2 linked regions of the Loktanella sp. M215 genome follow. The protein of the gene in region 1 interacts with the protein of each later gene in a pairwise test. Links are inferred from orthologs where the notes say so. Each region holds a gene or a part of one and is shown on either strand. Other genes may lie near its edges.

Region 1 (7,914 bases):
AGAGGTCGACATGGTCATCGGCAACACGGAGAAGATGCAGCCCGCAACATGGGCCGCAATGGCGCCGGACTTTACCGGCACGACAGAGCCGGTGCAGGTCGACGACATCATGTCCGTGACCGAGACGGCAGGCCATCTGATCGATGGCTTCGGCACGCGCAGCCGCGCCTATGTGCAAGTGCAGAACGGCTGCGACCACCGCTGCACCTTTTGCATCATCCCCTTCGGGCGTGGCAATTCACGGTCGGTGCCCGCGGGCGTCGTCGTTGACCAGATCAAGCGGCTGGTCGACCGAGGCTTTCAGGAGATCGTGCTGACCGGCGTGGATCTGACGTCATGGGGCGCCGATCTGCCTGCCACGCCGCGTCTGGGCGACCTGGTGTTGCGCATCCTCAAGCTCGTGCCGGATCTGCCGCGGTTGCGCATTTCATCGATCGACAGCATCGAGGTGGACGACGCGCTGATGCAGTGCATCGCGACCGAACCGCGTCTGATGCCGCACCTGCACCTGAGCCTGCAGCATGGCGACGACCTGATCCTGAAACGGATGAAGCGCCGTCATTCCCGCGACGACGCGATCCGCTTTGTCGAAGAGACGCGCAGGCTGCGCCCGGACATGACCTTCGGTGCCGACATCATCGCAGGATTTCCGACCGAGACCGAGGCGGCCTTTGCCAATTCGCTGGCGCTCGTGGCCGATTGCCATCTGACCTGGCTGCACGTTTTCCCCTATTCGCCGCGCCCCGGCACCCCGGCCGCGCGGATGCCGCAGGTGCGCGGGCCGCAGATCAAGGACCGGGCCGCGCGTCTGCGGGCCGCGGGCGACGCCGCCGTGCAGGCACATCTGGCAGCACAGGTCGGCCAGCGCCATGACATCCTGATGGAATCGCCCCGCATGGGCCGCACCGCGCAGTTCGCCGAGGTCCATCTCGACAGCGACCAGCCCGAGGGGCGTATCGTCTCTGCCCGGATCATCGGGCACCAGGGCGCGGCGCTTCTGGGCCAGGGCGACGCTGCGGCCGCCTGACCCGCCCATCTGCCTTCCCTTCATCCTCAAAGGCCTGATCCATGAAAAGAATCCCCCTCGGCGCGCGCCTCGATATGGCCGAAAAGGCCGAGGCCGCGGGCTTCAGCTTTCACACGATGTACGGCGAACCCTACTGGGACGAGGAGACGGCCTATGCCTTCACCCTGCGCCAGATCGAGGACGACATCGAGGACCCCTCCACCGCCCTGCACGCCATGTGCCGCGAAGCGGTAGCCGAAATCGTCAAGTCGGAAGAGCTGATGCAGCGGCTGGCGATCCCGCGTGAGCATTGGGATCTGGTGGCCGAATCCTGGCAAAGTGGTGCGCCGGAGCTCTATGGACGGTTCGACCTGATCTACGACGGACAAGGTCCGGCGAAGATGATCGAATACAATGCCGACACGCCCACGGCCCTATTCGAGAGCGCCTCTTTCCAGTGGGACTGGCTGGAGGACATGATCCGTAACGGCGCCCTGCCGGAAGGCACAGACCAGTTCAACGGCATCTACGAGGCCCTGACCGCGCGCTTTGCCCAGATCAGTCCGGCGGGCACCCATATCCATTTCACCGCCTTCGCAGACTCGCCCGAGGATTACGCCACGGTCGAGATGATGGCCTATGCGGCGCGGGCCGCCGACATGGGCGCACATTTCGTGAACCTGCCAGAGATCGGCGTGACCGACACCGGCCAGTTCGCCGATGCCGAGGGCCGCGTGATCGGCACCCTGTTCAAGCTTTATCCATGGGAAGACCTGCTGCGCGACGATTTCGCGACCCATCTGGCGGGGGCGCAATGCCGATACCTCGAACCCGCGTGGAAGGCCGTCGTGTCGAACAAGGGCCTCCTGCCGGTTCTGTGGCAGATGTTCGAAGGGCATCCGAACCTGCTGCCCAGCTTCTTTGCCGACGACCTGGATGCCGGGTCGGACGCCGTGACGCGGGCGGAGGATGCGCTGGCGCGCGGGGTCGTGCGAAAGCCAGTGTTCAGCCGCGAAGGTGCCAGCATCAGTATCCGGCAAGGCGACGCGGTGATCGAGGATGCGACCGTGCGCGACTACGACGCGCACCCGATGATCGCGCAGGCCTATCACGAGATGCCGGTCTTCGACGGCTTTCGTCCCGTCATCGGCACGTGGATCGTCGGCGAGACCTGCGTCGGCATGGGCCTGCGGGAAGACCGGTCCCGGATCACGCAGGATCTGAGCCGGTTCAAGCCGCATTACATTCTCGACTGATGCACCCTATCTAACGCCATGAACCCGCCCGCCTGCCAAGGAGACGCCACCGTGACCGCATCCCGCCCCCTGAAACGCACCCGCATCATGCCCGCAATCCTGCTGGGGGCCACTGCGTTTGCGTTGGCCGGCTGCAAGGACGACGCGGTCGAGGCGAACGCCTTTCCCGACAAGGCATCCTGTGAGGCCGCGGCGAATGCCGGGACGGTCGCATTCACCGTCCAGGACTGCGACGCCGCCTATCAGGATGCGCTGGTCGAATACGAACGGTCCGCCCCGCGCTACGACGATCAGGCGCTGTGCGAGGAACAGCACGGCGGCGCCTGCGTCGTGGACGAGAGAGCGGCTGGTGGCGGCGGGTCGATCTTCATGCCGCTGATGGCGGGCTACCTGATGGGCAGCATGCTGGGCGGCAACCGCGCGATGACGCAGCCGCTGTACCGCGATGCCGGGGGCAAGTTCGCGACGGCGGGGGGCGGCACGGTGCTGAACGGCAATCGCGGCAGCGCCCGGATGCAGCCATCCAGCTTTCGCGCAGCCCCTGCAGCGGCGGCACCCATGTCACGCGCCACGGTCAGCAAGACCGGCGGATTCGGGTCGTCGCGGACCAGCAGTTTCGGCAGCAGCCGCAGCTTTGGCGGCTGAGGCGGCCCGCAGACCAGTGCTTTCACCCGCGGAAGCGATGCGCTAAGAACGCGCAACTTCTGATCTGGCGAAAGTGCGCGCGATGAAATTCACCCTGTCATGGCTGAAAACCCACCTTGAGACGGATGCCTCGGTTGCAGAGATCGCCGAGACGCTGACCGATCTGGGGCTGGAGGTGGAGGGGATCGAGAACCCCGCCGAAAAGCTGCGCCCCTTCACCATCGGTTATGTCGAAACCGCCGAGAAGCATCCCGACGCGGACAAGCTGCGCGTCTGTCAGGTGCGGACCGGCAACGGGCTGGAACAGATCATCTGCGGCGCGCCCAACGCGCGGGCGGGCATCACCGTGGTCGTCGCCCATCCGGGCGTATATGTCCCCGGCATCGACACGACCATCGGCGTGGGCAAGATCCGTGGCATCGAAAGCCACGGCATGATGGCCTCGGAACGCGAGCTGGAATTGTCCGAGGAACACGACGGTATCATCGAACTGCCCGAGGGCGAGGTTGGCAGCAGCTTTGCCGATTGGCTGGCGGTGCACGCGCCTGCGCGCGTCGATCCGGTGATCGAGATCGCGATCACGCCGAACCGGGCCGACGCGCTGGGCGTGCGCGGCGTGGCGCGGGATCTGGCGGCGCGGGGACTCGGAACACTGAAGCCGCTGGAGACGCCGCAGATCGACGGCACCTTCACTTCCGATCTGGGCGTGTCGATTGATGACGACACGCGCGACGGATGCCCTGTGTTCTGCGGGCGTCTGATCCGTGGCGTCAGCAACGGACCCAGCCCGGACTGGCTGCAGGCGCGGCTGCGGGCGATCGGGCTACGGCCGATCTCGTTCCTCGTCGATGTGACGAACTTCTTCACCTACGATCTGAACCGGCCACTGCACGTCTTCGATGCCGACAAGGTGCAGGGCAATCTGCGCGTCCACCGCGCAACGGGCGGCGAACAGATCGTGGCGTTGGATGACAAGATTTATACCCTGTCGCCCGGCCAGATCGCGATTTCCGATGACGCCGGCGTGCAAAGCATTGCAGGCGTCATGGGCGGCGATGCCACGGGATGCACACCCGAGACGGTCAACGTCTTCGTCGAAAGTGCCTACTGGGACCCGGTGCAGATCGCCTACACCGGCCGCGCGCTGAAGATCAATTCCGACGCCCGCTACCGGTTCGAACGCGGGATCGACCCCGCCTTCACGCCCGACGGGCTGGACCATGCGGTCGCGCTGATCCAGTCGGTCGTGGGCGGCGAGGCGTCAGAGGTCGTGCAGGCCGGCGCCGTGCCGGATACCGACCGCGCCTACAAGCTGGACACGGACCGCGTCATCAGCCTTGTGGGCATGGACATTCCCGCCGCGACCCAGCGCGCGACGCTGGCGGCGCTGGGCTTCGTGCTGAAGGGTGACATGGCCCATGTGCCAAGCTGGCGCGGCGACGTGCAGGGCGAGGCCGATCTGGTGGAAGAGGTCGCGCGGATCGCGTCGCTGACCAAACTGGTCGGCGTGCCGATGCCGCGCACGCAGCCGGGCGTGCCAAAGCCGGTGCTGACACCCGCGCAGGTGCGGCTGACGGTGGCGCGGCGTGCAGCTGCGGCGCTGGGCTACAACGAATGCGTGACCTACAGCTTCCTCGACGAAGCCGCGGCCGGGTTGTTCGGCGGCGGCACCGATGCCACGCGGCTTGAAAACCCGATCTCGACCGAGATGTCGCATCTGCGCCCATCCTTGCTGCCGGGGCTGTTACAGGCCGCGGCGCGCAATCAGGCGCGCGGGTTCGGTGACATCGCGCTGTTCGAGGCGGGTGATGTGTTTAGCGGTGGCGAACCGGGTGATCAGCAGCCCTGCGTTGCGGGCGTGATGATCGGGCGCACCGGACCCAAGGACGTGCATGGCGCGTCGCGCGCCGTCGATGTCTTCGACGCGAAGGCGGATGCCGAAGCGTTGCTGGCTGCGATGGGCGCACCGGCCAAGGTGCAGATCCTGCGTGGGGATGACGGCTGGTGGCACCCCGGGCGGCACGGTCTGATCTGTTTGGGGCCCAAAAAGGTGCTGGGCATCTTCGGCGAGTTGCACCCGCGTGTGCTGCGCGCGCTGAATGTGAAGGGGACCGCGGTCGCCTTTACCCTGTTCCCGGCAGAGATCCCGCTGCCGCGCAACAAGACGAACACGCGTGCGGCCCTTGTGGCCACGGACTTGCAGGCCGTCGAGCGCGATTTCGCTTTCGTCGTCGATGCACAGGTCGAGGCGCTGACACTGGTCAATGCCGCCGCCGGTGCCGACAAGGCGCTGATCGCCGAAGTGAGGGTATTCGATTCCTTCACCGGCGGGTCGCTGGGCGAGGGGAAGAAGTCACTCGCGATCACCGTACGGCTACAGCCCGTGGATGCGACATTGACCGAGGCGCAGATCGAAGGGATCGGCAAGCAGATCGTGGCTAAGGTCGAAAAGGCCACGGGCGGCACGCTGCGCGGCTAGCCGCGTCCGGGTCTGCCTGTGCAGACCCGGATGCCTGTCCGTTCAGGTTAATGCGGAGTCTCAGGCCTTGGGGTCGGGGATGGATTTGGCTTTCTGGACGGCGGGTCGGGCGAAGAAACGGTCGACGTAGTCCGGCACATGCGTCAGGTCGGTGTAGCCGGTGACCTCTTTCGCGCCATAGAAATCGAGCGCATTCAGCCAAGGGGCCAAGGCGATATCCGCGATGGAGAAGTCGCCGGCGATCCACTCTTGCCCTGCGAGTGCGGCTTCGACGGCGCCGAGCAGGCGCTTCGCCTCTGTGATGTAGCGCTGTTGGGGGCGGGGATCGTCGATATCCTTGCCCGCGAATTTGTAGAAATAGCCAAGTTGGCCGAACATCGGGCCGACACCCCCCATCTGAAACATGACCCACTGGATGATCCGCGCCTTGTCGGCGGCGGTCCGGCCCAGAAGCTTGCCGGACTTTTCAGCCAGATAGATCAGGATCGCGCCGGATTCGAATAGGCCGATGGGGCCGTCCGGCCCGTTCGGATCAATGATGGCCGGGATCTTGCCGTTCGGGTTGAGGGAGGTGAAAGCGTCGGATTTCACGTCGGCATCTTTGAGGGTCACGAGATGCGGCTCGTAGGCGAACCCCATCTCTTCAAGGGCGATGGAAACCTTCACGCCGTTGGGCGTGGGATAGGAGTACAGCTGAATCACCGTCGGATCGGCGGCCGGCCAGCGTGATGTGATGGGGAAAGCTGAAAGGTCGGTCATTGCATGGTCCACATTTTGGGGCGCGTGGCGCGTTGAAACGGCTTCTTTTTTTCTACAAAGGCGATAAAGGTGGCGCGCATTGCAGGAAAGCGGCAAACCGTCGCAGTCTGAATCACAGGGGGACAAAAGCGTGCTGAACGAATTTAAGGATTTCATTGCCAAGGGCAATGTCATGGATCTTGCCGTAGGTATCATCATCGGCGCGGCCTTTACGGCCATCGTGACGTCTTTGGTGGGTGATCTGATCAACCCGATCATTGGCCTGATCCTTGGCGGGGTCGATTTCAGCAACATGTACGTCGTACTGTCTGGCACCGTACCGGATAATGCCGGTCTGCAGATTGCGCGGGATGCCGGTGCAGCCGTGTTTGCCTACGGTGCTTTCATCACGGCCTGCATCAATTTCCTCATCATCGCCTTCGTGGTGTTCATGCTGGTCAAGGCCGTCAACAGCATCAAATCACAGGCAGAGCGGCCGGATGATATCGCGCCTGATGTCCACACCGGTCCATCCGAACTGGACGTCCTGATCGAAATCCGGGATCAGCTGCGCAAATAGAAAGACTGAAAGGCCCGCCTTTTGGCGGGCCTTTTATCTTTGGTTCCGGTCGTCCCGTTGGCGTCGGTCGTTGGTCCGCACGGACTGCCGCGTTCCCCCGCTAAAGGGATCCCCCTTGCGTGTGAGGAGGAAGATCATAAGCGCCGCCAGGCCGATCGCGGCCATGCTGGCAAGAAATACATCGAAGGTCATGGTCAGTTCCATCCTAGCTTGTAACCAAACGAGCCTTGGATGGATTCGGTTCCCGGGTTTGACGTCTTGCGACCACTAACCTCGTGCTGTGGCTGATTTGCAGCGGTGCAGCGTCAATAGTCGAGGGGGTCCGGAATGTCCGTCGTGATCGGGAAAGCGACCGTGACCGTGTGCCCGTCGGCGGTTTCAGCCGTTTCGACTTTGCCACCCAACTGGACGGAAAACGCTCGGATCAACTGATGGCCGACACCCTTCCCTTTGTGATCCTGAGACAGAACGGCCGATGTGCTGCACTGGAATTGCGCCATTCCCGGCGCAACAATCAACAGGCTGAACCGCATAAAGCGTTGGGCCCCATCCGTCCGAGGTGCCGCGCCCAGTTGCTGGGTCACATTTGTTCCGACTTCACCGACCAGAAGAGCGAGGGGCACGGCCTGATCCGGCAGCAGGTGGAAATTATCGACCTTCAGATCATGTTCGATGTCATTGCCGATTTCCGAAAGCTGGGCAAAAAGCGTGCCGCAGATATCGGCCATCAAAGGCCGCGCCTCGGTGCGGGCCAGATCCTTGGATTGATAGATGTAGCGATGCACCGTCGCGAGGCCAAGGACACGGTCCTGCAGCCGTTTCAGGGCATGACGGCTTTCGTCCGATTGGGCCGTCCGGATCTGCATGTTCATGATCGACGAGATCATTTGCAGATTGTTTTTGACCCGGTGATGGACTTCTTTCAGCAACACGTTCTTTTCACGCAGGCTGTTTTCCATCCGGGCTTCATCGTCGATCAGATCGTAGGCCATGTTGACGAAGGTCTGTTCCAGGTCGAAAAGCTCTTGCGGCAGCATTTCGGTGTTCTTGGCTTTCGGCAGCGCCCGGTCAGCGGCAAAGCGGCGCATCCGGCTGCGCAGATCCTGGACCGGGCTGACCACCAGACGGTGGACGGCGAAATACGCGACCAGAAGGCTTGCCAGCCACATCAGCGCGGGCAGAAAGAACGACGGCAGCGTGATCGCGGTGC
Region 2 (5,307 bases), 2.3 Mb from region 1 along the record:
CTTCCTGTCGGCGTGCGTGGTGGCGCGGGTATGCACCAAGTCCGCCGCGCATTGAAGGGGGGAAAGGCCATGGGTCTGGCGCGAATGTGACCGCGGCGGACAGCGATTTGACGCAGCCCCATTGACGCCCCGCCGCATCCCCCCGATATCGCGAGGGCGCAGACGGGGGAATGGTTGCCATTCGTGAACCCCAGACCTAATGTGCCGCGACTTTGACGGGGGGCCTGTGCACCCTGCGACAGACTTTGGAGGAACCGCCATGCAGGGCACCCAATCGCTTATTCTGATGCTGATCATCTTCGGGATCATGTATTTCCTGTTGATCCGTCCCCAGCAGAAAAAGCTGAAGGAACATCAGGCGATGGTGGACGCGCTGCGCCGTGGTGACCGCGTCATCACGCAGGGTGGCATTCTGGGCAAGGTCACGGCCGTCAACGACGCCGACAAGGAAGTCGAGGTCGAGATTGCGACCGGTGTGAAGATCCGCGTGATCCGGTCCACCATCGCGACCGTCGTGAACAAGACCGAACCGGCAAAATAAGCCGCGATACCTCTGGCCCAAGGGCTTTTATTACATGCTGCACCTCTCTGCCTTCAAACAGGCCGCGATCTGGCTGACGGTCATCGTCGGTCTGGCGCTGGCGCTGCCCAACGCCTTCTACAGCCGGGTCGAGACCCATAACGACGCCATCGCGCAAGGTCAGGTCGACACGACCTGGCCGTCGTTCCTGCCCTCGGGCCTCGTGAATCTTGGCCTTGATCTGCGCGGCGGTGCGCACCTGCTGGCCGAGGTGCAGACGTCTGACGTCTACGCCACGATCATGAACGCCACATGGCCAGAGGTTCGGGATGCCCTTGCGGCTGATCGTAACACCGTCGGTTTCGTCACCCGCGAAAGCAGTGCACCGGACGAGCTTATCGTCCGCATCTCTGAACCAGCCGGTGCTGATCGCGCGCTGGAAATCGCGCGCGGTCTGGCGCGGCCCATTACCTCGCTGACCGGGGCCGGGTCCACGGATATCGAGGTGACGGGCAACGGCCCGCTGCTGACGATTCGCCTGTCGGACGCCGAAAAGCTCGCCGTGGACGACCGGACCATGCAGCAATCGCTGGAAATCATCCGTCGCCGCATCGACGAGGTCGGCACCCGCGAACCCACGATCCAGCGTCAGGGCGAGACGCGGATTCTGGTCGAGGTGCCCGGCGTCGGATCGGCGCAAGAGGTCAAGGACATCATCGGCACCACGGCGCAGCTGACCTTTCAGCCCGTCGTCGGCCGCGCCGCCAGTGCCACCGAACAGGCGGGCGTCGGACAAGAGGTGCTGCCCTCCGTCGATCAGCCCGGCGTGTTCTACGTCCTCGACACCGCGCCCGTCGTCAGCGGCGAAGAGCTTGTCGATGCCCAGCCCGCCTTCGACCAGAACGGGCGGCCTGCGGTGAATTTCCGCTTCAACGTGACCGGCGCGCGCAAGTTCGGCGATTACACGCTGGATCACATCGGCGAACCCTTTGCCATCGTGCTTGATAACGAAGTCATCAGCGCCCCCACGATCCAAAGCCATATTCCCGGCGGATCGGGCATCATTACCGGCAACTTCACAGTCGAGGAATCGACCAATCTGGCCGTGCTGCTGCGCGCCGGTGCCTTGCCGGCCAAGCTGAGCTTCCTCGAAGAACGCACCATCGGCCCGCAACTGGGGCAGGACAGCATCGACGCGGGCAAGCAGGCCGCCGTCGTGGGCTCTGCCCTTGTCGTGATCTTCATGCTGATGACCTACGGGTTGTTCGGCCTTTTTGCCAATATCGCGCTGATGATCAACATGGGGCTGATCTTTGGCGGATTGTCCCTGATCGGGGCGACGCTGACCCTGCCGGGCATCGCGGGCATCGTGCTGACCGTCGGCATGGCGGTGGACGCCAACGTGCTGGTGTTCGAGCGGATCCGCGAAGAACTGCGCACCGCCAAGGGGCCGGCCCGCGCCATCGAACTTGGCTATGAACGCGCCCTCTCGGCCATCGTGGACAGTAATGTCACCACGCTGATCACCGCCGCGATCCTGTTCTACATGGGGTCCGGTCCGGTTCGCGGCTTTGCGGTCACGCTGGGTCTGGGCATCATCACGTCGATCTTTACCGCGATCTTCGTCACGCGGTCGCTGATCGTCATCTGGTTCGCCTGGCGGCGTCCGAAAACAATCGAGGTTTAGGGTCATGCGTCTGCGTCTTGTTCCCGACGATACGAACATCAACTTTTTCGGCCTGTCCAAGATCACCTTCGGCGGATCCATCGTCCTGCTGGTGCTGTCCCTTGTCGCCTATCTGGCCTTCGGACTGAACTACGGCATCGACTTCAAGGGCGGCACGACGATCCGCACGGAAAGCACGCAATCGGTGGACGTGGGCGCCTACCGCGCGGCACTCGACCCGCTGCAACTGGGCGACGTGACCATCACCGAGGTTTTCGATCCCGGCTTTGGCCCCGACCGCAACGTGGCCGAGGTGCGCATTCAGGCGCAGGGCGACGCCGAGAGCATCACGCCGGAAACGATGTCGTCCATCGAAGGCGCATTGACCGCCGTCGATCCGAATGTGCAGTTCGCCTCTGTCGAAAGCGTCGGCCCGAAGGTGTCGGGCGAATTGATCCGCTCTGCCGTGCTGTCGGTGCTGGGGGCGATCGGTGCCATCGTCGTCTACATCTGGCTGCGCTTCGAATGGCAGTTCGCGCTGGGAGGGATCGTCGCATTGGCGCACGACGTCGGCCTGACCATCGGCCTTTTCGCGCTGCTGCAGATCAAGTTCGACCTTGCGATCATCGCGGCCCTGCTGACCATCGTCGGCTATTCGATCAACGATACCGTCGTCGTTTTTGACCGAGTGCGTGAAAACCTGCGCAAATACAAAGTCATGCCGCTGATCGACGTGCTGAACCTGTCCGCCAACGAAACACTCAGTCGGACCCTGATGACCTCGGGCACCACGATCCTTGCGCTGATCGCGCTTCTGGTGCTGGGCGGCGACGTGATCCGGGGCTTTGTGTTCGCGATCACCTGGGGCATCATCGTCGGCACCTATTCGTCGATCTATATCGCCAAGAACATCGTGCTGATGCTGGGCGTCAAGCGGGACTGGTCCAAAAAGGACCCCAAGACGGTGGGTCGTTACGCCGACGTAGAAAGCAAGTGACATGCGCCTGACCGAGATCACCTACGACAACGCGAAACCCATCGACGGCTACGGCCCCGGTTTCTTTCGCATCGGCGGCAAGGTGATCGAGGGCGCTGTCACGGTCATGCCATCCGGCATCGCACCCTGGGGCGGCTATGACGACACCGCGGCCCTGATCGCTGCTGCGGACAAGGTCGACGTCGTCTTCGTCGGCACCGGCGCCGAAATCGCCCATCCGCCCGCTGCCTTTCGTCAGGCGCTGGAGGCCGCGGGCCTTGGCGTCGAAACCATGGCATCCCCCGCCGCCTGCCGCACCTACAACGTGCTGCTGAGCGAGGGCCGCCGGGTCGCACTCGCCCTGTTCCCGGTCTGAGCGCCGTGCTGCAGGTCCGTGACCTGCGCTGCGCGCGCGGCGGCGTGCCGGTGCTGGACCACGTCTCATTCGATCTGAAAGCGGGCGAGGCGCTGATCCTGCGCGGGCCGAACGGTGTCGGCAAGACGACACTGCTGCGCACGCTGGCGGGCTTGCAGCCGCCGCTCGATGGCACGGTGGATTACTCCGAGGGGACCAGCGCGTATGCCAGCCACGCGGACGGCATCAAGACGGCGCTGACGGTCACGGAGAACCTGACCTTCTGGGCGCAGGTTTATGGGCTGAGCGTGCCGGATGCCGTCTATGCCGCCTTCGATCTGGACGGGCTGCGGACCCGTGCGGCTGGCACCCTGTCGGCGGGGCAAAAGCGGCGGCTGGGTCTGGCCCGTCTGGGCGTGATCGGGCGCAAGGTTCTCTTCCTCGACGAGCCGACCGTCAGCCTCGATGCCTTTTCCGTGCGCAACTTCGCCAGTTGGATGCGGGACGTGCATCTGGGACAGGGCGGTTGTGCCGTCATCGCCACGCATATCGACCTGGGGCTGGAGGCGCCGACGCTGGACCTGACACCTTTCGTGGCCAAACCGGACGCGACCGGCGGGTCCGACGAGGCGTTCCTGTGACGGCACTCCTCTGGCGCGATCTGGCTTTGGCTGTCCGGGCCGGTGGCGGCTTCGGGCTTGGCCTTGCGTTCTTTCTGATCGTCGTGGTGCTGGTGCCCTTCGGCGTCGGCCCCGACCGCAGCACACTGGCGCTGATCGCACCGGGCATCCTCTGGGTCGCGGCGCTGCTGGCGGCCCTCCTGTCGCTCGACCGCATCTTTGCGCTGGATTTCGAGGACGGGTCGCTGGCCCTGCTGGCCACAGCGCCCTTGCCGTTGGAAGGCGTGGCCCTGATCAAGGCGCTGGCGCACTGGATCACCACGGGCCTGCCGCTGACGCTGGTGGCCCCGGCACTTGGGTTCTTTCTGAACATGCAGCCCGCCGCCTACGCCTATCTGCTGGTCAGCCTTGCCATCGGGACGCCGGCGCTGTCGATGATCGGCAGCTTTGGTGCGGCGCTGACCGTCGGCCTGCGACGCGGTGGCCTGTTGCTGTCGCTGCTGGTTCTGCCGCTTTATGTGCCGACGCTGATCTTCGGGGCAGAGGCGGTGCGCCGCGGCGTTGACGGGACGGGGGCCACGGCGCCCCTGATGCTGATGGGGGCGATCACTTTGGGATGTTTCGCGCTTTTGCCCTTCGCCTCGGCGGCGGTGCTGCGCATCAACCTGCGGTGATCGGGGATTGAGGGGCGCCAAGCGCCGGGGTAGGGGTAACACATGTCGATCTGGGAATATGCAAATCCGAAAAGGTTCATGGACTGGACCGCGCCCGTCATGCGCGTGGCCTTTGCCGTGGCCGGCGCCTGCCTGTTGGTCGGCCTGATCTGGGGCTTCTTCTTTACGCCAGAGGAAGCGCGTCAAGGTTCGACCGTCAAGATCATCTACCTGCACGTGCCGAGCGCGCTGATGGCGATCAACGCGTGGTTCATGATGCTGGTCGCATCTTTGATCTGGCTGGTGCGCCGCCATCACGTGAGCGCCTTGGCTGCCCGCGCCGCAGCCCCCGTCGGGTTGGCCATGACCGTGATCGCGCTGATCACCGGGGCGATCTGGGGCAGCCCGATGTGGGGCACCTACTGGGCCTGGGATCCGCGGCTGACGTCCTTCCTGATCCTCTTTCTGTTCTACCTCGGCTACATCGCACTCTGGGCCGCGATCGAGGATCCTGATA

What was found. Proteins that work in one complex are often made in the same cells at the same time.
Region 2: the proteins of pheT (region 1) and secD interact in binary tests that used the Escherichia coli proteins (3 or more experiments, as listed by UniProt). The link is inferred for Loktanella sp. M215 from one-to-one orthologs.

Annotation. Positions count from the first base shown.
Region 1 is NZ_WMEA01000001.1:539,101-547,014, reverse strand. Bases 2,607-5,687 are described here. They hold pheT (phenylalanine--tRNA ligase subunit beta), read left to right. Parts: upstream 2,607-2,989; coding sequence 2,990-5,386; downstream 5,387-5,687. Other genes in these bases: GLR48_RS02660 (glutathione S-transferase family protein), read right to left, coding at 5,447-5,687; GLR48_RS02670 (DUF1190 domain-containing protein), read left to right, coding at 2,607-2,907. Outside these bases: tRNA (N(6)-L-threonylcarbamoyladenosine(37)-C(2))-methylthiotransferase MtaB, read left to right, coding at 1-1,027; GLR48_RS02675 (glutathionylspermidine synthase family protein), read left to right, coding at 1,069-2,262; more of GLR48_RS02670, read left to right, coding at 2,314-2,606; more of GLR48_RS02660, read right to left, coding at 5,688-6,145; large conductance mechanosensitive channel protein MscL, read left to right, coding at 6,276-6,704; GLR48_RS02650 (sensor histidine kinase), read right to left, coding at 7,010-7,914.
Region 2 is NZ_WMEA01000001.1:2,884,660-2,889,966, forward strand. What follows is about bases 1-2,891. They hold secD (protein translocase subunit SecD), read left to right. Parts: upstream 1-575; coding sequence 576-2,207; downstream 2,208-2,891. Other genes in these bases: yajC (preprotein translocase subunit YajC), read left to right, coding at 260-541; secF (protein translocase subunit SecF), read left to right, coding at 2,212-2,891. In the rest of the region: more of secF, read left to right, coding at 2,892-3,183; GLR48_RS14215 (Mth938-like domain-containing protein), read left to right, coding at 3,185-3,538; heme ABC exporter ATP-binding protein CcmA, read left to right, coding at 3,544-4,158; heme exporter protein CcmB, read left to right, coding at 4,155-4,811; GLR48_RS14230 (heme ABC transporter permease), read left to right, coding at 4,854-5,307. UniProt on the Escherichia coli protein: Part of the Sec protein translocase complex. Interacts with the SecYEG preprotein conducting channel. SecDF uses the proton motive force (PMF) to complete protein translocation after the ATP-dependent function of SecA.